2 regions of the Aeromonas encheleia genome follow, and region 2 is predicted to be linked to the other one. Evidence: predicted binding sites of a transcription regulator. Region 2 holds the regulator's gene; the other holds the start of a gene.
The links. Region 2 encodes LexA, which represses DNA repair genes until DNA is damaged. Its sites were predicted from a motif close to ANCTGTNTNNNNANACAGNT; they were not measured.

Region 1 (7,387 bases), 1.8 Mb from region 2:
CCCCCAATGCACCAGCTGCCAGGCGCCGGTCGCCACCTCCCGCAGCAGTGCCCAGTCGTAGATCCCCACCGCCATGTCCGGCACTCGGATGTCGGCGCTGGCCTGCGTTGGCAGACGCTCGAACCGCCGCCCCAGATCATAGCCAAAGAGCCCGAGGGCACCGCCGATAAAGGGCAGTGCACAGGCCTCCTGCGTCAGCTCCCCCAGCAAGGCGCGTTGGGTGCTGGCGAGCAGGCTGAGGGGATCGCCATCATGATGCTCGACGGTGTTGCCACGGCGCAGGCAGGTGTTGGCACCGCGGGTTTCCAGGGTGGCGAGGGGATCGGCGCTGAGGATGTCGAAGCGGTTGTCGGCGCCCTGGGCACCGGCTGACTCCAGCAAGATGGCCCAGGGTTGCGGTTGCAACCGGCCAAACAGCTCGTGGAGCGATCTTTGCGGGTCGAAATGGTGGATATGCAGTCTTGGTTTCATTTTTTGTTACACAGGCAACAGTTTGCACCCAGCTCCCTAGCCGGTACGGGAGCTCAAGCGTATCATAGCCGCCGGAATTTTTAGAAAAAACACGCCGTTGTCTCTCGGCCCCGCGGACGTTTTTCGCAGGCCGAGAGCCCGGCTCATATGGAAGCCCTTGCTCGCGTTTGCGAAGACAAGGACCAGTGAGGATGATATGAGCATCATTAGAAAACAGGACTTTATCGATTCCATTGCCGACGCCCTGCAGTACATCTCCTTCTACCACCCCCTCGACTTCGTCCAGGCCGCCAAGGCCGCCTATGACCGCGAGATCAACCCGGCCGCCAAGGATGCCCTGGCCCAGATCCTGATCAACTCCCGCATGTCAGCCGAGGGGCACCGTCCCCTGTGCCAGGACACCGGCATCGTCACCTGCTTCGTCAAGATCGGCATGCAGGTGCAGTGGGACAGTGACATGACGGTGCAGGAGATGGTGGATGAGGGGACGCGCCGCGCCTACACCAATCCGGACAACCCCCTGCGTGCCAGCGTGCTGGCCGATCCAGCCGGCAGCCGCAAGAACACCAAGGACAACGCCCCGGCCGTGGTGCACATCGACATGATCCAAGGCAACAAGGTGGAGGTGAGCATCGCGGCCAAGGGCGGCGGCTCCGAGAACAAATCCAAGATGGTGATGCTCAACCCCTCCGATGACGTGGTCGAGTGGGTGCTGAAGACGGTGCCGACCATGGGGGCCGGCTGGTGCCCGCCCGGCATGCTGGGCATCGGCATCGGCGGCACCGCCGAGAAGGCCGCTGTGCTCGCCAAGGAAGCCCTGATGGAGCACATCGACATTCAGGAGCTGATCGCCAGTGGTCCCGAGACCACTGAAGAGAAGCTGCGGGTCGAGCTCTACGACAAGGTCAACAAGCTGGGGATCGGTGCCCAGGGGCTGGGTGGCCTCACCACTGTGCTGGACGTGAAGGTCAAGTCTGCCCCGACCCACGCCGCCTCCAAGCCGGTGGTGATGATCCCCAACTGCGCCGCCACCCGCCACGTCCACTTCGAGCTGGATGGCTCTGGCCCGGCCGAGCTGACGCCGCCGAAGCTGAGCGATTGGCCGGAGATCACCCGCGAAGCGGGTGGCAATGTGCGCCGGGTCAACGTCGATGGCATCACCAAGGCCGAGCTCGCCAGCTGGAAGAGCGGCGATACCGTGCTGCTCTCCGGCAAGATCCTGACCGGTCGCGACGCGGCCCACAAGCGCATCGCCGACATGCTCAAGAAGGGTGAGGGGCTGCCGGAAGGGGTCGACTTCACCAACCGCTTCATCTATTACGTGGGCCCGGTCGATGCGGTGCGTGACGAGGTGGTCGGCCCGGCAGGCCCCACCACCTCGACCCGGATGGACAAGTTCACCGACATGATGCTGGGCGAGACCGGCCTCATCGGCATGATCGGCAAGTCCGAGCGGGGCCCCAAGACGGTGCAGAGCATCAAGGAGCACCAGGCCGTCTACCTGATGGCCGTCGGTGGCGCCGCCTACTTGGTGGCGAAAGCCATCAAGAAGGCACGGGTCGTGGCCTTCGCCGATCTGGGCATGGAGGCCATCTACGAGTTCGAGGTGGAGGACATGCCGGTGACAGTGGCCGTCGACTCCCAGGGCAACAACATCCATGAAACCGGCCCTGCATACTGGTCGGCCAGGATCGCCGAGCTGGATGTCAAGCTCTCCTGATCCGGGATGGCGAGGGTCGTCCGCTCGGTGATGACCCTGTGCGGGCGCACGCCTCGTGGCAAGCCCCGCTGTGATAAAAACCGATGTGACAAGAGGCGACCCCAGGGTCGCCTTTTTCGTGTCCGCAGGATGTGAGGGGAGTTGGAATAACCCATTCCGAGGCGACGCCTATCGCGCCCTGCCGACTCTCAATGGTTGAGGTAGACATCCTGCCCGCCGTAGCAGAGGGGGCCGCTCTGGGCGGGCAGGGCACCCTTGGGTTCGAAGAAGCGGGTCAGCACCCCGAAGCGTTGCCCCAGCTTGTTCAATCTGGCGCGATCCAGGGCGATCTGCTCGGGTAACCAGGTCAGCACGGCGGCGCAGTGGCCATTGCCCAGGCTCTGCTCCAGCATGCGTTGCCAGTTCTTGATCTTGGCGCCGTGCACCACCAGCACCCGGGCGGGATCGATCCCCTGTGCCTGCAACTGTTCGGCGACGGGCAAGCCCGGCGGGGCTATGAGCAGGATCCAGCCGCCCTTGTCCTGACTCAGCCGCCCCAGTTCGTCGAGCAACTGGGTTTCATGAGCATGGGTCGCCAGCCGGTGATCGTGCTCTCCCTTGCCCTGATGGCGAGTGGGCCAGGGGGTGATCAGGCCGAGGGTAGAAGCGAGGGGGCGGTGACTCAGGGGCTGGCTCATATGTTTGTCCTGTATGAATAACCATGCTGTATGTGCATACAGTAGTTGTAACTCGTGCCAGTGACAAGTCATTTATGGTCAAAAATGTGAGCGGATTAACAACGCGATAAGCTAGTTAATTGAATAAAAAGGAAATTTACATTCAAACCGAATTGGGTGTTTTTTGCGCTATGGACAAAGCCAGGGCAGGCGCCCATGGTTATACAGTATGTATGGGAAGAGGAGAGACCAAGATGGATGTCAGCACCTTGCAACGGCTGGACGCCAATATTCTGCTCGGGATCATCAACGAGAAGCTGCGGCTGGAGTGCGATGGTCTGGAAGAGTTGTTGGCCTACTACGACATGACAGAGGATCAGTTGGCCACGCGCCTGCAGCAGATTGGCTATCACTATGATCCCATGAGCAATCAGTTCAAGGCTCATGGCTAATTCGGTCACGGAGGGTGCCCCAACCGGGGCACCTTCTCTTAATTGATGCATGGCCCCGTCGATTATTGAAACCGGTTTCAACGAGCGCCGTCCTTGCGGTTATTTTCACGTATTTTCAGCCACTGGCAATCATTGAAAACCTATTCATGGATGTATATTTTTCATTAATAAGCAACCTGATGATTTTTATCGTTATTTTTATTTCATTCAGGCAAGTTTAAGGAAAGGGTTTTCATGCTTGAACTGTCATTTTCATGCGTTAAAGTGTGACTCATGTTAACGTTTGAACCATCGGCTTTAGCTAGTATGCCCACGCCGGAACATATTCTGAGATAACAACAGCGCCGGTCCCGAATGGGATAACATTTTTTTATTTGTAACGAAGGAAAATGGTTTATGGCTACCAAGAAGAAGACAGACCAGGATCTCCAACTGGATAAAGATCAGCTCAAGGCGAGTATCGTGCGTCACCTGCGTTCTACCTTGGGGACAAGCGAACAGAAAGCCTCGCCAGAAGCGTGGTGGAAAGCGACCGCGGCCGCCGTCAACGAACAGGTGTACGAGCGCCTGACCCGTACTCAGCAGACTCACTTCAAGAAAGATACTCGTGCCATTCACTATCTCTCTGCTGAATTCCTGATGGGGCGCCTGACCTCCAACAACCTGCATAACCTCTCCCTGTACAAGGTCTGCGAAGAGGCCCTTGGCGAACTCGGTCTGGAACTGACCGACCTGTGTGAACAAGAGCCCGACATGGCGCTCGGCAACGGTGGCCTGGGTCGCCTGGCCGCCTGCTTCATCGATTCCCTGGCCACCCTGAACTACCCGGCGGTGGGCTATGGCATTCATTACGAACACGGCCTGTTCCGCCAGGAGATCCAGGATGGCCGCCAGATCGAGCGCCCGGACTCCTGGCGCGAATATGGCAACCCCTGGGAGATCTGCCGTCCGGAATCCGTGCAGGAGATCCCGCTCTACGGTTACGTCGAGACGGTGTTTGGTGACAATGGCGGCCTGAAGAAGGTGTGGCACGCCGGTCGCAAGATCAAAGGGGTGCCCTGGGATATCCCGGTGGTGGGTTTTGGCGGCCACACCGTCAACATCCTGCGGCTGTGGGAGTCCCGCGCCTCCGAGTTCTTCGATTGGGATGTGTTCAACGCCGGCGGCTATATCGACTCCCAGGCGGAGAAGGCCCAGGCCGAGACCATCTCCAAGGTGCTCTATCCAAATGACGAGACAGATGCGGGCAAGGAGCTGCGTCTGATCCAGCAGTACTTCTTCTGTGCCTGCTCCATCAAGGACATCATGCGCCGCTACAAGCGGGCTCATGGCAGCAACTTCGACAACTTTGCCGCCCAAATTGCCATCCAGCTCAACGACACCCACCCGACCGTGGCGATCCCCGAGCTGATGCGGGTGCTGGTGGACGAGGAAGGGCTGAACTGGGATACAGCCTGGGCCATCTGCTACCGGGTCTTCTCCTACACCAACCACACCCTGCTGCCGGAAGCGCTGGAGAAGTGGAGCGTCAGCCTGTTCGAGAAGGTGCTGCCCCGCCATCTCGAGATCATCTACGAGATCAACGCCCGCTTCCTGGAAGAGCTGGTCGAACCCAAGTGGCCGGGCAACGATGCCATCAAGGCCAAGCTCTCCATCATCGAGGAAGGGGACGTGCGCAAGGTGCGCATGGGCAACCTGTGCGTGATCGGCTCCTCCAAGGTCAACGGCGTGGCCGAGATCCACTCCAAGCTGGTGAAGGAGGATCTCTTCCCCGAGTATGCCGAGCTGTGGCCCCAGAAGATGTGCAACGTCACCAACGGCGTGACCCCCCGGCGCTGGCTGCTGGCCTGCAACCCCGAGTTGGCCGAACTTTATAACGAAGTGGTGGGTAAAGAGTGGCCGTTGCAACTGGACAAGCTGCGTGCCGTCACCAAGTTTGCCGACGATCAGGCATTCCAGCAGCAGTTCATGCGCATCAAGCGCCACAACAAGGAGAAGCTGGTCAAGGTCATCAAGGCCGAGACCGGCATCGATGTCAGCGCGGAGGCGATCTTCGACGTGCAGATCAAGCGCCTGCACGAGTACAAGCGCCAGCAGCTGAACCTCATCCACATCATGGCGCTCTACCGTCGCCTGCTGGCGAACCCCGACTATGACATGCACCCGCGGGTGTTCATCTTCGGCTCCAAGGCGGCGCCCGGTTACAAGCTGGCCAAGGACATCATCTACGCCATCAACAAGCTGGCCGAGCGGGTCAATAACGACGCCCGCATCCAGGGCAAGCTGAAGGTGGTGTTCATGCCGAACTACCGCGTCAGCCTGGCCGAGAAGCTGATCCCGGCCGCCGATGTCTCCGAGCAGATCTCCACCGCCGGTTACGAAGCATCCGGTACCGGCAACATGAAGATGGCACTGAACGGCGCCATCACCATAGGCACGCTGGATGGGGCCAACATCGAGATCGCGGAGGAGGCGGGTGCCGAAAACTGCGCCATCTTCGGTCTGAACGTGGACGAGGTGAAGGCGTTGAAGGGGCGCGGCTACAACCCCTATGACTTCTACTATGCCAACTCCGAGCTCAAGGCCGTGCTGGACTGGTTCGATACCGATTACTTCACGCCGGGTCGTCCGGGCGAGCTCTCCGCCATCAAGCGCTCCTTGCTGGAAGGGGGCGATCCCTACCTGACCCTGGCCGATTTTGCCGCCTACTCGGACGCGCACAAGCTGATCGATACCTGGTACCGGGATCCGGCGCTCTGGGCCAAGAAGGCGATCATCAACTCGGCCACCATGGGCAAGTTCAACTCCGACCGCTCCATCCAGGATTACGTGGACAAGATCTGGAGCCTGCAGAGCTGCAACGTGGGCTGATAAACGCCCGATATGAAAGAACCCCGCATCGCGGGGTTTTTTTATGGCTATGTCCCAATTACGTGTTGCATGGGGCGCCCCAGCGCCTCATGCAAGCAACGCGGGATATCCACTGCCTGCCCATAACGCTCCAACATCCGTCGCCAACCCAGATAATTCCTCAGATAGTGGGTCGCTACCCCATGGAACCGCGCCATCCACTCCTTCAACCGCCGGTGGTACCCGTTCACATGCTGGATGTGATACGCACCCACCACCCGCTCTCCCGCCCGGTTATGGACCACTTGATGTGTCATGCCTTGCCGTTCGCTGAAACTGGCATACACCGCCGCCCCGTCGCTGCACAGCACCGCATCGGGGGCGATGAGCGGTTTTAGCACCTCCCTGACCGTCAGAGCATCCTGCCTCTCCAGTTGGAAATCTGCCAGGTGGCCTGCCGGGTCCTGCACCACCATCACCGGGATGTAGTCCGGCCCTGTACCGCGGGTGCGGCCTTTCCCACCCCGGTGACGGGCCGGTCGGGACAATCCGGACTGTCCTTTAAATGACTCCAGGAAGAAAGTTTCATCCACTTCGACAATGCCCTCTTCCCGCGTCGCCTGATGGGTTGCCATGGCTTTCAGGAAGCGGTGACGCCACAAGAAGGCGGTGTTTTTGCAGACCCCGCAGCGGAGGGCAGCTTGCCGGACGGTGAGCCCTTCGATAAGCGCCTGGGCGTAGTCCTCCCAGCATTGGGCCTTGCGCAGTCTGGCCATGGGCGTCTTGGTGAGGACTGAACTGGTGCGCAGGCACAGCTTGCAGCGATAACGGCGCAGACCTCGACTCCAGCCCCAAGGGGCCAATTGGGTGGCCTCGGCCTGACAGTGGGGGCAACAGCGGCAAGCTGGCAACTGGGTGACCAGCGAGGTGATGGGGTGAGGAGTAGTGAGTTCATGTTGCGCAAGATGACGCTGGCGCAAGGTGAGCAGTGGGAAGAGAGACAGCAGGTGTTGAAAGGCTTGGGTATCCATGATGGTGGCCTTCAGGGTGATAACCTACTTCAAGGTTAGCCTTTCAACATGTAATTGGGACAGAGCCTTTTTTATGCCATCTAGCCAGCCTGGAGAGCTCAACGCTTGTCGATGACTTCGGTCTCTGCCGGCACGCGTTTCTTGCCCGTGAGCATGGCTCTGATCAGGTCGCCCCGGGTCAGGCGATCGAGGACGATGACCGCCAGC
Region 2 (7,387 bases):
GAGATTGATGCCGGCCGCGATGTGGGGCGGCACCATGCCCTGGTGATAGATGACGTAGGAGAGCAGCAGGTAATCCATGTGGCTGCGATGGCAGGGCACGTAGACGATCTCGTGGCCTTCCTGCGCCAGCTGGCGCACCCGCTCGGCGCCGTTGACCGACAGGCCGCGGTAGAGCTTGTTCCACAGCCAACCGAGGAAAGTCTCGCCGAGCCGGATCAGCCGGAAAGAGAAGTTGGCGGCGATCTCGTCCATGTAGCCGTGGGCGCGCTTCTGGGCCTTCTCCAGGCTGATGCCCTCGCGCTGGGCCTCTTCCTCGATCGCCTGCTGGATCACGCTGGAATCCAGCAACTGCTTGAACAGCAGGTTGCGGTTCGGCAGCTTGGGGCCGGTCGCCGCCAGCTGCTGGCGGCTGAAGTGGGTGCGGGCCACCCGCGCCAGCTTGTGGGCTATGGCCTCGTCGGTGCCGTGCTTGTCCGCCATATGGCGCAGGGAAAGTGGCGGCGAGAAGCGTACCAGGTTTTCGCGACCCTTGAGGATCACGATCATCGCCTTCTTGAGCCTGTTCGGGGCCAGGCTGCTGATGATGTTCCAGCCGGAGGCCTCTTCACCCTCGCGGCCCGGGGCGCGGCCCCAGAACAGGGTGACGGGCACGACCTGGATATCCAGCGCCGGATCCTGCTTGTGCAGATCCAGCAGCTGGTGAAACTCTTGCAAGAAGGGGAGTGGCTTGTTGCGTTTTCCGAACAGGGGAGGCGGACGATCCAGGCAGACGTAGCGCGGCAGCAGCTGGTCACCGAGCTCCAGCGGGGTGAAGGGACCGGGCAGACCGAGATCCTCGCAGCATTGCTGCAGCGTCATCAGGTCGGTGATCGAGCTGGTTTTCAGGGCATAGACAATGGGTCTGGCCGGGTCCAGGTTCAGTTCTGTAATGGGGTTTTCCGGCAGGCTCTTGTGATTGACCAAGCCGCTGATAGGCCATTGCAGTATGGCTCTGGAAATGTTCTGTCCTATGGACATGGGTGCTGCTCTCCAAAAAATGCGGCGTGAGCATAACAAATCACCGTTGGCTTGTCGCCGAGAGGTACGATGAGTGGCTGTGCAGGATCAAGAATGGTCTATTTCCTGGCAAGAAGTGCGACAAGGATGCGACAAATGTCAGCAACGCCTTGCCTTGGCCCCAGCACTGTATATACTGCCAGTGTGCTGTATAAAAAAACAGGTGCCAATCCTATGAAACCTCTTACCCCCCGCCAGGCCGAAGTGCTGGCGCTGATCAAGGTAAACATGAGCGAGACCGGCATGCCGCCGACTCGTGCCGAGATCGCCCAGAAGCTTGGTTTCAAGTCGGCCAATGCGGCCGAGGAACATCTGAAGGCCCTGGCCAAGAAAGGGGTCATCGAGATCATGCCCGGTACCTCCCGCGGTATCAGGCTGCTGCTCGAGGAAGAGGAAGTCGCGCCGGAAGAGAGCGGCTTGCCGCTGATCGGCAAGGTTGCGGCCGGTGAGCCGATCCTGGCCCAGGAGCACATAGAGAGCCACTATCAGGTGGATCCTGCTCTGTTCCATCCGCGGGCAGACTTCCTGCTGCGGGTGCAGGGGATGAGCATGAAGAACATCGGCATCATGGATGGCGACCTGCTGGCGGTGCACAAGACCCAGGAAGTGCGCAATGGCCAGGTGGTGGTGGCTCGCCTCGATGAGGATGTCACCGTCAAGCGCTTCCAGCGCAAGGGCAGCCAGGTGTGGCTGCTGCCGGAGAACGAAGAGCTCTCTCCCATCGAGGTGGATCTCTCCAGCCAGCACCTCACCATCGAAGGTCTGGCCGTCGGCGTGATCCGCAACGCCGACTGGATGTAACGGCACGGCCTCCTGCGGGAGGCCGTCTCGTTTTGCCCCTTTTCCCCCGTTAGCTTGCGTCCTCCCTGATGACCGCCATTTTTGTCTCCATCTCACCGCCGCACGGCGGGCATTTCGGATATATCCTTTGATAAGGCCCGGTGCGCCAGCGCTGGCCCGGATGGTTGCCTGAGTGGCCAGCATAAGGCCGCGAGCATGCATCACTGGCGCTGCGCCGAGGCGGCGCGGGATAGAAGGGAGAGTCTTCGGGCGCTCGCACATCGAGCGAGCCAAAGGCCCGAAGCGACTCGTACAGTCAGCACGCGACAGTGTCTTGGGGTGTCCAGGGGGCTGGTCGGCGTGACCTGTTGAGCAAGGAGGACAGGTATGGCTTCAAGCTCGCCATGGGATCCGGGTCTGGCCGCAGCGCCCGCATCTTCCATTACCCGCTTCATCAAGGGCAGCCGGATGACGTGGTTTTATGCGCTCTGGGTTTATCACAAGGGCGATGGCTGGACCATCTGGCTGGGCTGCCCCAAGGACAAGATAGTCCGTCTGGTGCGGCTGTTTCGCCGCCACCATGACATGGGGCTGCCGGATGCCCCCTGGACGGCCCCGGTCGTGCCGCTGCACACCGTTGCCAAGCGTACGCAGGCGCAGCACAGACGGCGCCCCTGAGTTACCCGGATCTATTGCGAGCCCCATCCAATATGGGGCTTCTGTTTGCTTGTCGGCCCAGCCTGTTTCCCCCAATTGTCGAGCCTCCGCCAGACCGCTATCCGGACCTTGGGTAGCCAAAAAGGGTGCCGAGCGGGTTACAATAGCCATTCGTTTAGCCCTTTCTTCGGCTGATTAGACTAGCAAGGCTTTGTTTTATATGGTTAAACCTCGTTACCCCCTGCTGTTTCTGCTGCTGGTCGGCGGCATGATGGCTGCCTACCATTGGAGCCAGCCCGCCCTGCCCGAGCAGGCGGACTACTACGCACAGGGCCGGGACATCAATCCTTTCACGCTCACCGACGCCGAGGGGCAGGCCTTCACCCCGGACAGCCTGAGTGGCCACTGGACCTTCCTGTTCATCGGTTATACCTATTGCCCGGACATCTGCCCGACCACGCTGGCGGATCTGCGCTCCGTCTATCCTGAGCTGAAAAAAATCGCCCCCAGCAGCCAGGTGGTCTTCGTCTCGGCGGATCCGCAGCGGGATGACAGCGCCCGCCTCAAGCGATATACCGCCTTCTTCCAGCCGGAGTTCAAGGCCGCCACCGGTCCCCACAACCATCTGTTCCCCTTCGTGCGCAACCTCGGCCTCGTCTACTCAATGGCGGAGAGCGGGGACAAGGATTACCTGATCGACCACTCGGCTTCCATAGTGCTGATCGATCCGCAGGGCAAGCTGGTGGCGGTGTTCCGTCCCCAGATGGTGGATGGGCAGGTGCCCCATGTGGCGATGACGACCCTGGTCTCCGATTTTGGCCGGATAGTGCGGTTGGCCGACGAATGATGCCCCAACAGTGGCCCTGCCCATGCTGATCCCGCCCTGGCTGCGGGATCCCAGGCGTCACAGGGCCGTGTTTGCCCTGGCCCTGCCCATGGTGTTTTCCAATATCACCACCCCGCTGCTCGGGCTGGTGGACACCTGGGTGATCGGTCATCTCGGCCAGGCCTGGTTCCTCGGCGGCGTCTCGGTCGGCGCCACCCTCATCAACCTCCTCTTCTGGCTGCTCGGTTTCCTGCGCATGTCCACCACCGGGCTGACCGCCCAGGCTCATGGCGCCGCCAGCGCCGAGGGACAGCTGGACACCCTGGCGCGGGCGCTGGGTCTGGCCATTGGTCTGGGCACCGCACTGCTGCTCCTGTTGCTGCCCTTCCTGCCGGCGCTCATCGCGCTCAGTGGCGGCTCGCCCGAGGTGCAGGGTTATGCCGGGGAATACGTGTCGGTGCGGATCTGGAGTGCCCCGGCCGCGCTGTGCAACCTGGTCATCATGGGCTGGCTGCTGGGCATGCAGGATGCCCGCAGCCCCATGCTGCTGCTGATCCTGAGCAACCTCATCAACATGGTACTGGACGCCTGGTTCGTGCTGGGGCTGGGCTGGCAGGTCAAGGGGGTCGCCGCCGCCTCGTTGCTGGCCGACTACGGCGCGCTGGGGGTGGGACTCTGGCTGGTGAGCCGCCAACTGCGCCATCTGTCCGCCGACGTGTGGCAGGGGGCCTGGCAGCGCTGGCGACAGTGGCCGGCGCTGCGGCGCCTGCTCGGCCTGAATCGGGATATCTTCATCCGCTCTCTCTGCCTGCAGCTCTGTTTTGCCTTTATGACCCTGCAGGGGGCGCGGCTGGGGGATGTGGCGGTGGCCGCCAACGCGGTGCTGCTCAACTTCCTGATGCTCATCTCCTACGGGCTGGATGGCTTTGCCTACGCGGTGGAGGCCATGGTGGGCCGGGCCATAGGGCGGCGGGATCGGCAGGGGCTGCGGGAGGCCATTGTCCTCAACCTGGGCTGGGCGTTGCTGATCGCCCTCGGCTTTAGCCTGTCATTCGCCTTGGGGGGAGAGCGGCTCATCGCCCAGATCACCGACATCCCGGCGGTGGTCGCCGAGGCGAACCGCCAGTTGCCCTGGCTGATCGTCATGCCGATGCTGGCAGTCTGGTGTTTCCTGCTGGACGGGGTCTTCATCGGCGCGACCCGCGCCCGCGAGATGCGCAACAGCATGCTGATAGCGGCGTTCTGCGGCTTCTTTCCGGTCTGGTGGCTGTGCCAGGCCTGGGGTGTGGCGGCCTTGTGGGCCGCCATGGCGGCCTTGATGGCGGGGAGGGGGTTGACCCTTGGCTGGTTATGCTGGCGGATGGAGTCCGATGGGCGCCTGCTGGGTCAGGGGCATGCCGCCGAGCCCGCGAGCCGCGGCTGATGCTTTGTCAGGTGGCGTCGATTAAGCGTCTGAGCGGCTGCGGCCCGGCGCAGGCATCGACTCAGAGCGAGCCCTCGTAGCCGAACTGACGCCAGCTCTCATAGACGAAGACGGAGACCGCATTGGCCAGGTTCATGCTGCGGCTTTGCGGCAGCATGGGGATGCGCAGGCGCTGCTCGAACGGCAGGCTCTCGATGAGATCCGCAGGTAGACCCCGGCTCTCAGGCCCGAACAGCAGGGCATCCCCCAGCGCAAACTGCGCCGCCGAGTGCGCGGTGCGCCCCTTGGTAGTACAGGCAAACACCCGGGTCGGCGCCACGGCCGCCAGGAAGCTCTCATAGTCCGACCAGCGCTTCACCTCGGCAAACTCGTGGTAGTCGAGGCCGGCCCGCTTGACCCTCTTGTCATCCCATTCAAATCCCAGCGGCTCGATCAGGTGCAACCGGTAGCCGGTATTGGCACAGAGACGGATGATGTTGCCGGTGTTGGGCGGGATTTCCGGTTGATAGAGCACGATGTCGAGCATGACGGGATCCTGATGGGGGCCGAGATTGGGGCGAAAAGGGCGCCAGCATAACCAGCGCCCGTTGGGATGAAAAGGGCTGTCTCACGCCATGGGCAGGCGGATGGTGATGACGAGCCCGTTCGGCTGATTACTGCTGGCCCGGATGGTGCCGCCATGGCGCTGGATCGCCTCGGCGGCGATGGCCAGCCCGAGGCCGGTGCCGCCGGTCTTGGCGTTGCGCGCATCGTCGACCCGGAAGAAGGGCAGGAACAGCTGCGCCTGTTGTGCCACCGGCACGCCTGGGCCGTCATCCCGGATGGTCATCACCCACTCCCGCCCCTCCGGATACCAGTCCACCTTGATGAACTCGCGGGCATATTTGAGCGCGTTGCGCAGCGGGTTTTCCAGGGCGCGAGCCAGCAGATCCGGCCACATCTTGAGGGATTCGGCCGGCAGTGGCGGCAGCCTGAGTTGCTTGCCGTTCTGGTTGGCCTCGAACATGGCATCGTCCAGGATGGGCTCCAGCAGATCGGCAAGGGGCAGCAGCACCGGGGCCTCCACATGCTGTTGTACTCGCGACAGATCCAGCAGATCCCCGATCAGCTTGTCGAGCCGGGCTATCTCGGTCTCGATCCGTGCCAGCTCATTGCTGTCCCCCTGCTTGCGACGGATCAGCGCCTGCGCCAGCTGGATGCGGGTCAGCGGGCTGCGCAGCTCGTGGGAGATGTCGGAGAGCAGCTGTTTCTGCTTCTGGATCATGCTCTTGAGAGTATCCACCATGTGGCTGACGTGATCCGCCAACTGGCCTATCTCGTCCCGCCGCCCCAGGTTGGGGATCTGCGCCTCCAGGTTGCCCTCCGCCAGCCGGGAGACCGACTGCTGCAACTGCAGTATGGGGCGGGTCAGCCGCCAGGCCAGCAACAGGCAGAGCGGGGTGCTGACCAGCATGGCGATGCCCAGGATCTGGATAGGGTGATCCAGGATCTGGATGAACAGGAACAGGTAGGAGTTCTCGACGTTGAGCCCGAAGTAGACATGATAGGTCTGGCCGTGATGCTTCATCTGGAAGGGGCCGGCGATGGCCCGCTTGTGCTCGCTCCCCAGCATGGGCTTGGCCGGGTTGTCGGCATCGAGCATGAAGCGGATGACGAACTTGCTGAGGTGGGCGGTGGACTGCATCTGCCCCTTGGCATCGCGCAGGTAGACGTTGTCCACCGGCAGCAGTCCGGCGGACTCGATGGCCTTGGACAGATCGAACTCCTGGTCCGGATCCATGCCCGCCTGCAACGCCCTGAGATTGTTGTTCATCCTGGACACTTCATGCTCTGGCAGGGGGATGATGTTGCGCGGATCCAGGGTCGGCAGTATGACCACGGCTGCCAGCACGACCAGCAACATGAACCAGAACCAGAGGAAGATCTGGGTGGAGAGGCCGCCGAAGGAGCGGTTGCTGTTCATCGGCTCAGGCCTGTTCCAGCCAGAGGTAGCCGCGGCCGCGCACCGTCTTGAAGCGGGGCTGGCCATCGCTGCGCTCCGGCAGCTTCTTGCGCAGATTGCTCAGGTGCATGTCGATGGCGCGATCGAAGGGCTCAAGCTTCTTGCCAAGCACCTGTTCAGACAGCAGATTCTTGCTGACGATCTGGCCCGGGCTGCGCAGCAGGCACTCCAGCAGGCCGAACTCGGTGGCGGTGAGCTCCAGCAACTGATCGTCGCAGCGGGCCTGTTGCAGGCCGGGCTGCAGCACCAGATCCATGAAGCGCAGCTCGTCCGATGCGCCGCGCTGGGGGGAGAGGGCCTGGGTGCGGCGCAGGATGGCGCGCACCCGGGCCAGCAGCTCGCGATCGTCGAACGGCTTGGCCAGGTAGTCATCGGCGCCGGCCTCCAGCCCGTTGACCCTGTCCTGGCTGTCGCCGCGGGCGGTCAGCATCAGCACCGGGGTGTCATGGCGCTTGCGCAGCCGGGTCAGCATGGCGAAGCCGTTGAGTCTGGGCATCATCACATCCAGCAGCACCAGATCGAACTCCTGCTCGGCCAGCCGCAGCAGGCCCTCCTCGCCATCTTCGGCGACCGTGACCTGAAAGCCTTCCAGGGTCAGGATTTCGGTGAGCAACTGGGTCAGCTCGAGATCGTCGTCGACCAG

Region 1: the regulator LexA is predicted to act here: its motif matches at 2,893-2,912, upstream of EL255_RS11365 (DUF4250 domain-containing protein).

What each region holds. Positions count from the first base shown of each region.
Region 1 is NZ_LR134376.1:2,440,770-2,448,156, reverse strand. Features, by position in the region: gene pabB (aminodeoxychorismate synthase component I) at 1-471, opposite strand, end outside; gene EL255_RS11380 (fumarate hydratase) at 668-2,191, shown strand; gene EL255_RS11375 (cell division inhibitor) at 2,380-2,868, opposite strand; gene EL255_RS11365 (DUF4250 domain-containing protein) at 3,102-3,299, shown strand; gene EL255_RS11360 (glycogen/starch/alpha-glucan phosphorylase) at 3,696-6,170, shown strand; gene EL255_RS11355 (IS1595 family transposase) at 6,218-7,180, opposite strand; gene EL255_RS11350 (cytochrome b/b6 domain-containing protein) at 7,279-7,387, opposite strand, start outside.
Region 2 is NZ_LR134376.1:4,249,295-4,256,681, reverse strand. Features, by position in the region: gene plsB (glycerol-3-phosphate 1-O-acyltransferase PlsB) at 1-1,017, opposite strand, end outside; gene lexA (transcriptional repressor LexA) at 1,231-1,857, shown strand; gene EL255_RS19795 (hypothetical protein) at 2,224-2,514, shown strand; gene EL255_RS19790 (SCO family protein) at 2,714-3,340, shown strand; gene dinF (MATE family efflux transporter DinF) at 3,363-4,742, shown strand; gene trmL (tRNA (uridine(34)/cytosine(34)/5-carboxymethylaminomethyluridine(34)-2'-O)-methyltransferase TrmL) at 4,804-5,268, opposite strand; gene EL255_RS19775 (ATP-binding protein) at 5,350-6,705, opposite strand; gene EL255_RS19770 (response regulator) at 6,710-7,387, opposite strand, start outside.